DNA from 3 places in the Mesorhizobium sp. M1273 genome. Region 1 is predicted to be linked to each of the others. Evidence: predicted binding sites of a transcription regulator. Region 1 holds the regulator's gene; each other region holds the start of a gene.

What was found. Region 1 encodes LexA, which represses DNA repair genes until DNA is damaged. Its sites were predicted from a motif close to TGTTCNNNNTGTGTTCNG; they were not measured.
Region 2: the regulator LexA is predicted to act here: its motif matches at 1,584-1,601, upstream of NKH30_RS07930 (helicase-related protein).
Region 3: the regulator LexA is predicted to act here: its motif matches at 2,492-2,509, upstream of uvrA (excinuclease ABC subunit UvrA).

The regions. Positions count from the first base shown of each region.
Region 1 covers NZ_JAMYLV010000022.1:15,971-20,192, forward strand. Annotated here, with positions in the region: gene NKH30_RS21680 (ComEC/Rec2 family competence protein) at 1-1,194, shown strand, start outside; gene lexA (transcriptional repressor LexA) at 1,188-1,922, opposite strand; gene kynU (kynureninase) at 2,370-3,617, shown strand; gene NKH30_RS21695 (hormone-sensitive lipase) at 3,713-4,222, shown strand, end outside.
Region 2 covers NZ_JAMYLV010000005.1:113,496-117,717, reverse strand. Annotated here, with positions in the region: gene NKH30_RS07940 (acetyl-CoA C-acetyltransferase) at 1-208, shown strand, start outside; gene phbB (acetoacetyl-CoA reductase) at 312-1,037, shown strand; gene NKH30_RS07930 (helicase-related protein) at 1,769-4,222, shown strand, end outside.
Region 3 covers NZ_JAMYLV010000019.1:43,140-47,361, forward strand. Annotated here, with positions in the region: gene uvrA (excinuclease ABC subunit UvrA) at 1-2,342, opposite strand, end outside; gene NKH30_RS20135 (hypothetical protein) at 3,039-3,437, opposite strand; gene NKH30_RS20140 (ATP-dependent Clp protease proteolytic subunit) at 3,434-4,039, opposite strand; gene NKH30_RS20145 (SRPBCC family protein) at 4,066-4,222, opposite strand, start outside.

The DNA.
Region 1 (4,222 bases):
CTGGCGATCTCGGCCATCGCGGTCATCCTGGTGTCGCCGCACGAGGTGGTCGGTCCGAGTTTCCAGATGTCCTTCGCCGCGACGGCGGCCCTTGTCGGCGCCTACGCAGGCTGGTCCGATTACCGCGCCGGCAGGGCCACCACGCCGCCGCCGCGGCAGTCGCCGCTACGCTTTGCCACTCGAAAGGTCCTGCTGGGCATGTGCGGTCTGGCGATGACCTCGATCATTGCAGGGAGCGCCACGGCGCTTTTCGCCATATGGCATTTCCAGCGCGTGGCGCCGCTCAGCCTGTTCGCCAATCTGGCCATCATGCCCATCGTGTCACTGGTCGTCATGCCCTTCGCCGTTCTCAGCGCGCTGGCGATGCCGTTCGGTGCGGATGGCCCTTTTCTCTATGTCATGGGCAAGGGGCTGACGGCGATGATCGCCCTGTCCGGGTGGATCTCGGAGCGCTCGCCGATCGATGCGGTCGGGCTGATTTCGCTGAGATCCGTCCTTCTGGTGACGATCGCCCTCGTCATTGCCAGCATGGCGACGACGTGGTTGCGGCTGGCGGCACTTCCTTTTGCGCTCGCCGGCTTGCTGACGACAACGCAGACACGCATACCCGACGTATTGGTCTCGGAGGACGCACGGCTGGTCGCGCTGCCGATCGGCAGCGGTGAACTCGCGGTCAACCGGGCACGCCCGAATGAGTTCACCATCGACAACTGGAAACGCGCGCTCACATCAGAGGCTATCGTCGCGCCGGAAACACCTGGAAAGAACGACCCGCAATTCGACATTGCCGATCCGGCCGACCTACCGCCGGGCATGCCGTTCATTTGCACGGACGGCCTCTGCCTTGCCAGGCATCCATCCGGCGCGATCATCGCGCAAGCCAAGGACCGCGATACTGCGCGGCCAGCCTGCGCCTTTGCCAGCTTGATCGTCATCGACGACGCCACCGCCCATAACCCCTGCTACTACGACCGGCTGGTCCTCGTCGTCACCAAACGGCAACTGGCGCGCGCGGGAAGTGCCGCCGTCTATTTCGATCCACAAGCGGCAACACGCGCCGAGATCCGCTTCGCCGTCGAAAAATCATACCGGCCCTGGCACGTGCAGCGGAAATTTTCACGCGCGGCACGGGGCCTGCCGCCATACCGCCGGGCCGACAACCCCAAAGCCGGCGCCAAGGGCGGAGCTCAGTAGCGGCGGATCAGTCCGACGAGCTTGCCCTGCACCTTGACCCTGTCTGGTCCGAAGATGCGCGTCTCGTAGGCCGGATTGGCGGCTTCCAGGGCGATCGAGGCGCCCTTGCGGCGGAACCGCTTCAGCGTCGCTTCCTCCTCGTCGACCAGTGCCACCACGATCTCACCGGGGCTCGCCGTATCGGCATTGCGGATGATCACCGTGTCGCCGTCGAAAATGCCGGCCTCGATCATCGAATCGCCTTTGACCTCAAGCGCATAATGCTCGCCGCCCATGATCATATCCGGCGGCACCGAAATCGAATGCGTCTGGTGCTGGATGGCGTCGATCGGCACACCGGCAGCGATGCGGCCCATCACCGGGATCGAAACGGCGGCGACGACATCGTCGTCATTTCCGGCTGCGGGCACGCGCGACGATGTCGGCTTGCCTTGCCGAGGGGCGCCTTGCCCAAGACTGCCCTGGATGACACTCGGCGAGAACTTGCGTGCCGCATTGAGGCCGGGGGCGATCGAGTCAGGCAGGCGTAGCACCTCCAGCGCACGGGCCCGGTTGGGCAAACGGCGAATGAAGCCGCGCTCCTCCAGCGCCGTAATCAGCCGGTGGATTCCGGATTTGGAAGCCAGGTCGAGCGCTTCCTTCATCTCGTCGAATGAAGGCGGGATACCGCTTTCCTTCAACCTTTCGTGGATGAACATAAGCAGTTCGTGTTGTTTGCGTGTCAGCATAGCGACCCCCAACAGAATCAGAAAAACAAACCCAGAACAAACACTATCTGTTCCAGTTGTGTTCCGCAACTGTTTAAAGTTTAATGAATGCGTTAAGGCTCGGGAAACAAACGACGTCCCCTACCGGCGTACCGCATTTTCACCGCCGCGAGCCTCATCGCCTTGATTCTGCTTTCGTTTGCGCCCTTCTGGCCTCCTAGAAGGCGGCACTGGCATCGGCCGTCGGTCGGCAAAAGGCACGGAATTGAACCCGTATCGACTGTGCGGTTTGGTCAATGCACCGTGAACGAAACGAACTCAAAACGCCAACCTCGGGTTAAGTCCCGGTTTCCACCGCCTGGTCAGGCTGCTTCTCGCCGGTGGAGCCTTGCTGCGCGCAACCAGGTAATGGAAGAACAGTCGATGCGTGTCCGGCGTTGCGTTGGATCTTGGGGGAGCAGACAAATCATGACAGGAATTCCCGATCTCGTGGCCATAAAGGCGATGGATGCCGCGGATCCGCTGCGCGCGATGCGCGACCGCTTTGTGTTGCCGCAAGGAGTGATCTATCTCGACGGCAATTCGCTAGGAGCTGCTTCACGTGCCGCTTTCGATGAACTGCACAAAGCCGCGACCGAAGAATGGTCGCATGATCTCATCCGCGCATGGAACACGGCCGGCTGGTTCAACATGCCGCTTGAACTTGGCGACCAGCTCGGGCGCCTGATCGGGGCCGCGGCCGGCCAGACAGTGGTCTGCGACACGACATCGGTCAATATCTACAAGCTGCTGCACGCCGCCATGGCCATGCGACCGGAGCGGCAGGTCATCGTCGCCGAGGGCGATAGTTTTCCGACGGACCTCTACATGGCCGAGGGTGTGGTTTCGACGCGAAAAGATACGCTGCTGCGCCTCTCGGGAGTCGACGCGCCGACCATCGAAGAGCTGATCGACGAACGCACCGCTGTGGTGCTGGTCAACCACGTCAACTATAAGTCGGGCGAACTGCGCGACATGCCGGCGCTGACGCGCAGGGCTCAGGAAGCCGGGGCGATGATCGTCTGGGATCTCTGCCACACCGCCGGCGCGATGCCAGTCGAACTCGACAAGGCAAACGCCGATTTTGCCGTTGGCTGCACCTACAAATATCTGAATGGCGGCCCGGGCGCGCCTGCCTTCATCTATGCGGCTGAGCGGCATCTTTCCGACATCCAGCAGCCGCTCACCGGCTGGTGGGGCCATGCACGGCCCTTCGCATTCGAGCCAGGCTATGCGGCCGGCACCGGCATCCGCCGGTTTCTGTGCGGCACGCAGCCGGTCTTGTCGATGCGCACGCTGAAGGGCGCGCTCGACATCTGGAACGATGTCGACATGACGGCGGTGCGCAAGAAGAGCATCGCGCTGGCGGATCTGTTCATCGAGCTTGTCGAGGCAAAGTGCGGCACGTACGGGCTCACGCTCGAAAGCACGCGCGATGGGGAAAAACGCGGCAGCCAGATTTCATTCATGCATGAGCATGGCTACCAGGTCATGCGCGCGCTGATCGAACGTGGCGTGATCGGCGATTTTCGCGCGCCATCGACCATGCGCTTCGGCTTCACCCCGCTCTATATCGGCTATGCCGATGTCTGGCAGGCCGTCAAAGTGCTTGAGGACATCCTGCACACCGGTGCGTGGAAGGATGCGCGCTTCGCCATCAAAGCAGCTGTCACTTGAGATTGATGCGAGAGCTGGAATCGTGAGGCTGGCGACGACGCGCCGCGCGATGCTTACGGCTACGTTGCAAGGCCATATGCCAGGGAGGGCGCAGGGTGTTCGAACGTCACATTGCCGATTGGGACAACGCCTATGCCAACGGCGCCAACATAGCCGGCAGCGATCGCTGGCCGGCGGCCTGGATCGAGCCCGCGCGGGTTTTCCGCGACGTGCTTTCGACCGAGGGCAGGGCGCGGCTCGACATGGCCTATGGCGACAACCCACGCAACCGGCTCGATCTTTTCCTGCCGGCCATCAAGCCCAAGGGACTCGTGGTGTTCGTTCATGGCGGCTACTGGATGGAATTCGACAAGAATTTCTGGTCGCATCTTGCCGCTGGCCCTGTTGATCGCGGCTATGCGGTGGCGATGCCGTCCTACACGCTCTGTCCGCAGATACGCATTGGCGGCATCGTCAAGGAAGTCGGCGCGGCGATCGGCAAGGCGGCGGCGATGGTTGCAGGGCCGCTGATGCTGACCGGGCACTCGGCCGGCGGCCATCTTGTTAGCCGGATGGTTACGGCGACGACGCCGCTGGCGACCGAAGTGGTCCGGCGCGTTCGTCAT
Region 2 (4,222 bases), on a different contig from region 1:
CGCCGTCAACAAGGACATGGGCTGGGATCCGGCCATCGTCAACGTCAATGGCGGCGCCATCGCCATCGGCCATCCGGTCGGCGCCTCGGGCGCCCGCATCTTCAACACGCTGGTCTACGAGATGCGCCGCAGAAGTGCCAAGAAAGGCCTTGCCACGCTGTGCATCGGCGGCGGCATGGGTGTTGCCATGTGCGTGGAAGCATTGTGATGAGATAAGCGATACGAATAGGATGCTGGCGCAAAGCGAGTAGGGAAAGAGGGCAAACCCCACCGCTTCAACGCTCAGTCATCTGCATTTCCCGGGAGGACATATGACAAAGGTTGCAATCGTCACAGGCGGGTCGCGCGGCATCGGCGCGGCGATATCGGTCGCCTTGAAAAGCGCCGGCTATTCGGTCGCCGCAAACTACGCCGGCAATGAAGAAGCGGCGGCAAAGTTCAAGGCCGCGACCGGCATCCCGGTCTATAGATGGTCCGTCGCCGACTACGAGGCCTGCGCCGCCGGCATCAAACAGATCGAAGCCGATCTCGGTCCCGTCGCGGTGCTGGTCAACAATGCCGGCATCACTCGCGACGCGATGTTCCACAAGATGACGCGCGAGCAATGGAAAGAGGTCCTCGACACCAACCTTTCCGGCGTCTTCAACATGACGCATCCATTGTGGGGCGGCATGCGCGACCGCAAGTTCGGTCGCATCATCACCATCTCCTCGATCAACGGCCAGAAAGGCCAGGTCGGCCAGGTCAATTATTCGGCCTCGAAGGCCGGCGATATCGGCTTCACCAAGGCACTGGCCCAGGAAGGCGCGCGCGCCGGCATCACCGTCAACGTCATTTGCCCCGGCTACATCGCCACCGAGATGGTCAAGGCAATGGACGAGAAGGTCCTCAACGAGCGGGTCATCCCGCACATCCCGGTCGGCCGTCTCGGCGAGCCGGAGGAAATCGCGCGCTGCGTCGTCTTCCTCGCTTCCGACGATGCCGGTTTCATCACCGGCTCGACCATATCAGCCAATGGCGGCCAGTACGTCGCCTGATCGTTTGTCTTTACGTTGAGACAGATCCGCGCTTGGACGAACGGGCCTGCAAAACGGCCCGTTTCTATAGCGGTCTTCCCGTTGCAAGATCTCGATGCAGCACGCTGCCCCAATCCGGCACGCAAAGGTTAACGGCAAACTCGCAGCTTGTGCAAAAGCCGCCCGGCAGCCTGTGGATTCTCGGTGGAAAAGCTGTTCACAACACAACATGTTGCGGTGAACAAACCAAGAAACTTCGGCTATCTCTGATTCGTCGCCGATTCGTTCCGGCTTTGAGCGGAACGTTAACGGCGAGAGCTGAAAACACCCTCGAAATGATTAAAGCGCGTTAGGAAACATCAATAATTTCATAACGTTGTGCGAAGCAGATTGGCCGGCCACGACCATTCACCGGCAAAGGTTAACCGCAGTGCTCGCTTGGATGCCGCTTGCATAAATCGGGCCAGTTTCCGTGATTCAGCATGTGGTGAGATACGCCGACAGAAAACCCAGATGTAGCCGTGAACAAACCCTGAATCAGCGCGAGTCAGTGATTCGTCGCTGATTCGTTCCAGACTCGTTCCAACTGTTAATCGGGAACAGATTTTCTGGCTTCGAACCAACCAATCGGCCTGCCCTCGGCATATTCCGCTTTCGCTTCGCGCCCGAAATCCCTATGTGTCGCCTGTCATACGCGGCCAATATGGGCGCGCTCCCGACAATGCGAGGCAGAGAGCCTTATTTCCAGGCCGATGAACATCCATCCGAAACACACTGAACCGCTGATCCTGTCGGGTCGAGACGTGACGGCCGTGCTCGGCCCGACCAACACCGGCAAGACCCATCTCGCCATCGAACGCATGGTGGCGCATGAAAGCGGCGTCATCGGCCTGCCGCTCAGGCTGCTTGCCCGCGAAGTCTATACGCGCGTCTGCGAGAAGGTCGGCGCCCATAAGGTGGCGCTCATCACCGGCGAGGAAAAGATCCAGCCGGCGGGCGCGAAATACTCGGTCTGCACCGTGGAAGCGATGCCGCGCGAGACCGACGCCGCCTTCGTTGCCATCGACGAGGTCCAGCTCGCCGGCGATCTCGAACGCGGACACATCTTCACCGATCGCATCCTGCATCTGCGCGGCCGGCAGGAGACGCTGCTGCTGGGCGCGGCCACCATGCACGGCATCCTGCAGCGCCTGCTGCGGGGCGTGTCGGTGGTGACCCGGCCACGCCTATCGCATCTTGCCTATGCCGGCTCGAAGAAGCTGACCCGCCTGCCGCGGCGCACCGCGATCGTCGCCTTCTCGGCCGACGAGGTCTATGCCATCGCCGAGCTGATCCGCCGCCAGCAGGGCGGTGCCGCCGTCGTGCTCGGCGCGCTCAGCCCGCGCACCCGCAACGCCCAGGTGGCGCTGTTCCAGTCGGGCGACGTCGACTACCTCGTCGCCACCGACGCCATCGGCATGGGCCTCAACCTCGACCTCGACCACGTCGCCTTCGCCCAGAACCGCAAATTCGACGGCTACCAGTACCGCAACCTGACGGCGGCCGAGCTCGGCCAGATTGCCGGCCGCGCTGGCCGGCATCTGCGCGACGGCACCTTCGGCGTCACCGGCCAGGTCGATCCGCTGGATGATGAACTGGTCAACAAAATCGAGGCGCATGATTTCGACCCGGTGAAAGTACTGCAGTGGCGCACCGCGCATTTCGATTTCGCCAACCTCGATGCGCTGAAGCGGTCGATTGAGACCAACGCCCCGGTCGAAGGCCTGACGCGCGCGCTGCCGGCAGTAGACGCACAGGCGCTCGAGCATCTGTCGCGCGACGAGGACGTCCGGGCACTCACCACCGATGCCAGGCGCGTGGCGCTGCTGTGGGAAGCCTGCGCGCTGCCCGACTACAGGAAGATCGCGCCGGCCCAGCACGCCGACTTGATTGCCTCCATTTACATGGACCTTGCCAGGCATGGCCATGTCGACGAGAACTACATGGCCGAGCAGGTGCGCCGTGCCGACACCACCGAAGGCGACATCGACACGTTATCGCACAGGATTGCCCAGATCCGCACATGGACCTTCGTTTCCAACAGGCCCGGCTGGCTGGCCGATCGGGCACACTGGCAGGAAAAGACGCGCGAAATCGAAGACAGATTGTCCGATGCGCTGCATGAGCGGTTGACGAAACGTTTTGTAGACCGCAGGACTTCCGTCCTCATGCGGCGCCTTAGAGAAAACACGATGCCTGAAGCCGAAATCAGCCCAACCGGAACCGTCCTCGTCGAAGGCCATCACGTCGGCGAGTTGCAAGGTTTCCGCTTCACCGCCGACCAGAGCGCCGGCGGCGAAGACGCCAAGGCGGTGCGGGCGGCGGCGCAGAAGGCGCTTGCCGCCGAGTTCGAGGCGCGGGCCGAGCGCTTCGGCGCCTCGGCCAATGGCGACATCGCGCTGGGTTCGGATGGCACGCTGCGCTGGATCGGCGCCCCGATCGGCACGCTGGTCGCCGGCGAAGACGCTTTGAAGCCGCGTCTGGTTCTGCTGGCCGACGAGCAACTCACCGGCCCGGCCCGCGACAAGGTTGCGGCGCGCGCCGAGCGCTTCGTCAATTTCCAGATCGAATCCCTGCTGAAGCCGCTGGTCGATCTCAAGAATGCCGAGCAGATCACCGGCATCGGCCGCGGCATCGCTTTCCAGCTTGTCGAGCATTTCGGCCTCATCAACCGTCGCGACATCGCCGACGAGATGAAGTCGCTCGACCAGGAAGGCCGCGCGGCGCTTCGCCGTCTCGGAGTGCGCTTCGGCGCCTACCATGTCTTCGTGCCGGCGCTGATCAAACCGGCGCCGGCCGGGCTGATAACGCTGCTGTGGGCGCTGAGAAACGACGGCAAGGACAAGCCCGGTTTCGGCGATGTCGTTCACGCACTGGCCTCCGGCCGCACCTCGGTGGTCATCGATCCGACCTTCGACAAGACCTTCTACAAGCTTGCCGGCTACCGCAATCTTGGCCGGCGTGCTGTACGCGTCGATATTCTCGAACGGCTGGCCGACCTGATCCGGCCGGCGACCAACTGGAAGCCGGGCCTCGGTCCTCGCCCCGACGGCGCCTATGACGGCCAGTCCTTCATGGTGACGCCGCCGATGATGTCGATTCTCGGCGCCACCGCCGACGACATGGAAGAAATCCTGAAGGGACTCGGCTATCGCGCCGATGCCAAA
Region 3 (4,222 bases), on a different contig from region 1:
TAGACGTCGGGCAGGAAGTGCATCTCGATCTTGATGACGCCGTCGCCTTGGCAGGCCTCGCAGCGGCCGCCCTTGACGTTGAACGAGAAGCGCCCCGGCTGGTAGCCGCGCGCCTTGGCCTCCGGCAGGCCGGCGAACCAGTCGCGAATCGGCGTGAAGGCGCCGGTATAGGTGGCAGGGTTGGAGCGCGGCGTCCGTCCGATCGGCGACTGGTCGATGTCGATGACCTTGTCGAGGAATTCCAACCCCTCGATGCGGTCGTGCTCGGCCGGATGCTCGCGCGAGCCCATGATGCGGCGCGACGCCGCCTTGAACAGGGTCTCGATCAGGAAGGTCGACTTGCCGCCGCCGGATACGCCGGTGACGGCGGTAAACGTGCCGAGCGGGATTTCGGCGGTGACGTTCTTCAGGTTATTGCCGCGCGCGCCGACGACCTTCAGCCGGCGGTTTTTCTTGGCCTCGCGGCGCGCTGCCGGCGTCGCCACTTCGAGCTCGCCCGACAGGTATTTGCCGGTGATCGAAGCGGGCGTCGCCATGATCTGCTGCGGGGTGCCCTGGGCGATGATGTGGCCGCCATGAATGCCGGCAGCCGGGCCGATATCGACGACATAGTCGGCATGCAGGATGGCGTCCTCGTCGTGCTCGACGACGATGACCGTGTTGCCGATGTCGCGCAGATGCTTCAGCGTGTCGAGCAGGCGGGCGTTGTCGCGCTGGTGCAGACCGATCGACGGCTCGTCCAGCACGTAAAGTACGCCGGTCAGGCCGGAGCCGATCTGCGACGCCAGACGGATGCGCTGGCTCTCACCGCCTGAAAGCGTGCCGGAGTTGCGCGACAGCGTCAAATAGTCGAGACCGACATCGTTGAGGAAGCGCAGCCGCTCTCGGATTTCCTTGAGCACGCGCACCGCAATCTCGTTCTGCTTGTCGTTGAGCGAAGCGGGCAGATCGGTGAACCACTGGTCGGCCTTGCGGATGGACAGCTCGGTGACCTCGCCAATGTGCTTGCCGGCGATCTTGACCGCGAGCGCCTCGGGCTTCAGCCGATAGCCGCGGCAGGCCGGGCAGGGCGTGGCCGACATGAAGCGCTCGATCTCCTCGCGCATCCAGGCGGATTCGGTTTCCTTCCAGCGGCGCTCGAGATTGGGGATGACGCCCTCGAAGGTTTTCGTCGTTTTGTAGGAGCGCAGACCGTCATCATAATGGAAGGTGATTTCGCGCTCGCCGGTGCCGTGCAGGACGGCTTGCCTTGCCTCCTCGCTCAAATCCTTGAACTTGTCGCCGAGCTTGAAGCCATAGGCAATGCCCAGCGCTTCCAGCGTCTGCGCATAATAGGGCGAGGTCGACTTCGCCCACGGGCTGACGGCGCCGGCGCGCAGCGAGACATTCTCGTCGGGCACGACCAGGCTGGCGTCGATGGCGCGTTGGCTGCCGAGCCCGTCGCAGGTCGGGCAGGCGCCGAACGGATTGTTGAAGGAGAACAGCCTGGGCTCGATCTCGGGAATGGTGAAGCCGGACACCGGGCAGGCGAACTTTTCCGAGAACAGCATGCGTTCATGCGTCTCGTTCTTCGATTTGTTGACCGAATCCTCGCCGGTCTGGCTGGCGTCGAGCGGCTTGTCGGCAAATTCCGCCACCGCCAGCCCGTCGGCCAGCTTCAGCGCGGTCTCGATGGAATCGGCGAGCCGCGTCGCCAGATCGCCGCGCACGACGATGCGGTCGACGACGACGTCGATGTCGTGCTTGTACTTCTTGTCCAGCGCCGGCACGTCGGCGATCTCATAGAAGACGCCATCGACTTTGACGCGCTGAAAACCCTTCTTCTGCAGCTCCAGCAGTTCCTTGCGGTACTCGCCTTTGCGGCCGCGCACCATCGGCGCCAGAATGAACAGCCGGGTGCCTTCCTCGACAGCAAGCACCCGGTCGACCATCTGCGAAACCGTCTGGCTCTCGATCGGCAGGCCGGTGGCCGGTGAATAGGGTACACCGACGCGGGCGAACAAAAGCCGCATATAATCGTAGATCTCGGTGACGGTGCCGACCGTCGAACGTGGGTTCTTCGAGGTGGTCTTCTGCTCGATGGAAATGGCCGGCGACAGGCCGTCGATCTGGTCGACGTCCGGCTTCTGCATCATTTCGAGGAATTGCCGTGCATAGGCCGAAAGGCTCTCGACATAGCGGCGCTGGCCCTCGGCGTAGATGGTGTCGAAGGCAAGCGACGACTTGCCCGACCCCGACAGGCCGGTCATGACGATCAGGCTGTCACGCGGCAGGTCGAGATCGACATTCTTCAGATTATGTTCGCGTGCCCCGCGAATGGAGAGATATTTATGGTCGGCCATCGCCGGTCGCCGCCTCAGAATCTGGAATTCGTGGGATGGGCGGGTTTTCCCGACCACCCCCTATGTAGGTAATTTCGCCGCCTTTTCGAGAGACGCCACAACTCTCGACCAAAGCGTTTAACCGCCTTTCGCGCGAACGGGCAAGCGGAAAGAACAAAGGCCGAACACGCTCCTGACAAAAGCTGCCCGTGAGGCCGGCTTCACAAAGCGTCTCGCGATCACATTTTTCGGCAACCCGGCTATTCAAGGTTGACGTCCCCGCGTCATGGGGGCAGAATCCAATTGTCAACGAAGCCGGCCGTCTTTCGATGGCCTCGCGGCCTGGGGCTAGCCTGCGAGACGCCGCGGGTTATGCGATGAGCGCTTCGACGACAGTCGCAACGAACAGAAGGAGAGCAGAGGCATGACTCCACCGGATTGTTCCTTGAGGCTCCACGTGTCGCTGGAGCCGCGGCAGGTATAAGTAGCCAGGTCAGGCGTTTAGCGCTACCTGCCCACGTTGACCTGCCGATCCCCACAACAATCAGAGACTGCTAGTCGGATCGTCGGCTGAACGCCGCGAAGCATCCGAAGTAAAAAGCCGGCAGTACACTCCCGGCAATTTGGATTTCAGATCCAAGAAGCCCCGTCAGTTGCAAAAGCAATGGCGGGGCTGTTCGTTTGAAGCGCAATGTTTGCGGTTCACACTAGGCGAACTTAGCGGCTGGAGGGCCTGATCCCGCCGGTAGCGACATCGATGGTGATGCTACCGGAAATCCGAACGTCGGTATCGCCAATCTTGAAGGTGCCGTTGCCGCTGCCTGGAGCCATATCGTCAGGCTCAGGCCGCGGCGCTGGCTCGGCGATGCGATAATCGCTGGTCACACCGGGCAGGGCGCCCTTTTGCGAAGACATCGAATTATCTTGGGCAAGTGCCATACCCACCAGCATGTTCGTGCCGGCAACGGCAGCGATAGCAAGGCATAACAGGCTGGATGAGCGGCTGGCGGTCATCGCCGGACTATAGTGCCGCGATAGCGGCAAGACCAGACCGATGGCGCTGAAATTGCGGGCGCTCAATCTCCTCAGTTCCGTCCGCCGGCCCGGCTCGTTCATGCGGCCTGCTTGCGAGTGTCGAAAACATGGTCGACGAGGCCCCAATCCTTGGCCTCCTGCGCGGTCATGAAAAAGTCGCGGTCGAGCGTGCGTTCCACTTCTTCGTAGGTGCGGCCGCAATGGCGGGCGTAAAGATCGGTCATGCGACGCTTGGTGCGAAGGATGCCCTCGGCATGGCGCTGGATATCGGAGGCTTGGCCCTGGAAACCGCCGAGAGGCTGATGCAGCACGATGCTGGTGTTGGGTAGCGCGATGCGCCGCCCCGGTGTGCCGGCCATCAAAAGGAACGAGGCCATCGAGGCGGCGAAGCCCATACAAACCGTGGAGACCGGGCAGCTGATATACTGCATCGTATCGTAGATGGCGAAACCGCTGGTCACCACGCCGCCGGGCGAGTTGATGTAGAGCGAGACCTCCTTGTCGGGATTGTCGGATTCCAACGACAGAAGCTGGGCGCAGACCAGCGCTGAGGTGCCGTCATCGATCGGGCCGTTGATGAAGACGATGCGCTCGCGCAGCAGCCGCGAAAATATGTCGAAGGCACGTTCGCCGCGGCTCGACTGCTCGATCACCATCGGCACCAGATTGGCAAGGCCGCTCATCGGTTGTCTCCGTTGACTGTTGTCGTTCAGGCCGCGCGCAGGAAGAGGCGCGGGGTGTTTGCGGCGATCTGCTTGTGCCTGGGAGTGCGCGCTTCAAAGGAAAGCCGGCAACCGGCGCCTGCCATCGCGATCCCCGGCACTGCTGCCCGAGCAAAACCATCATGGACGATGCGCAGATGCGTG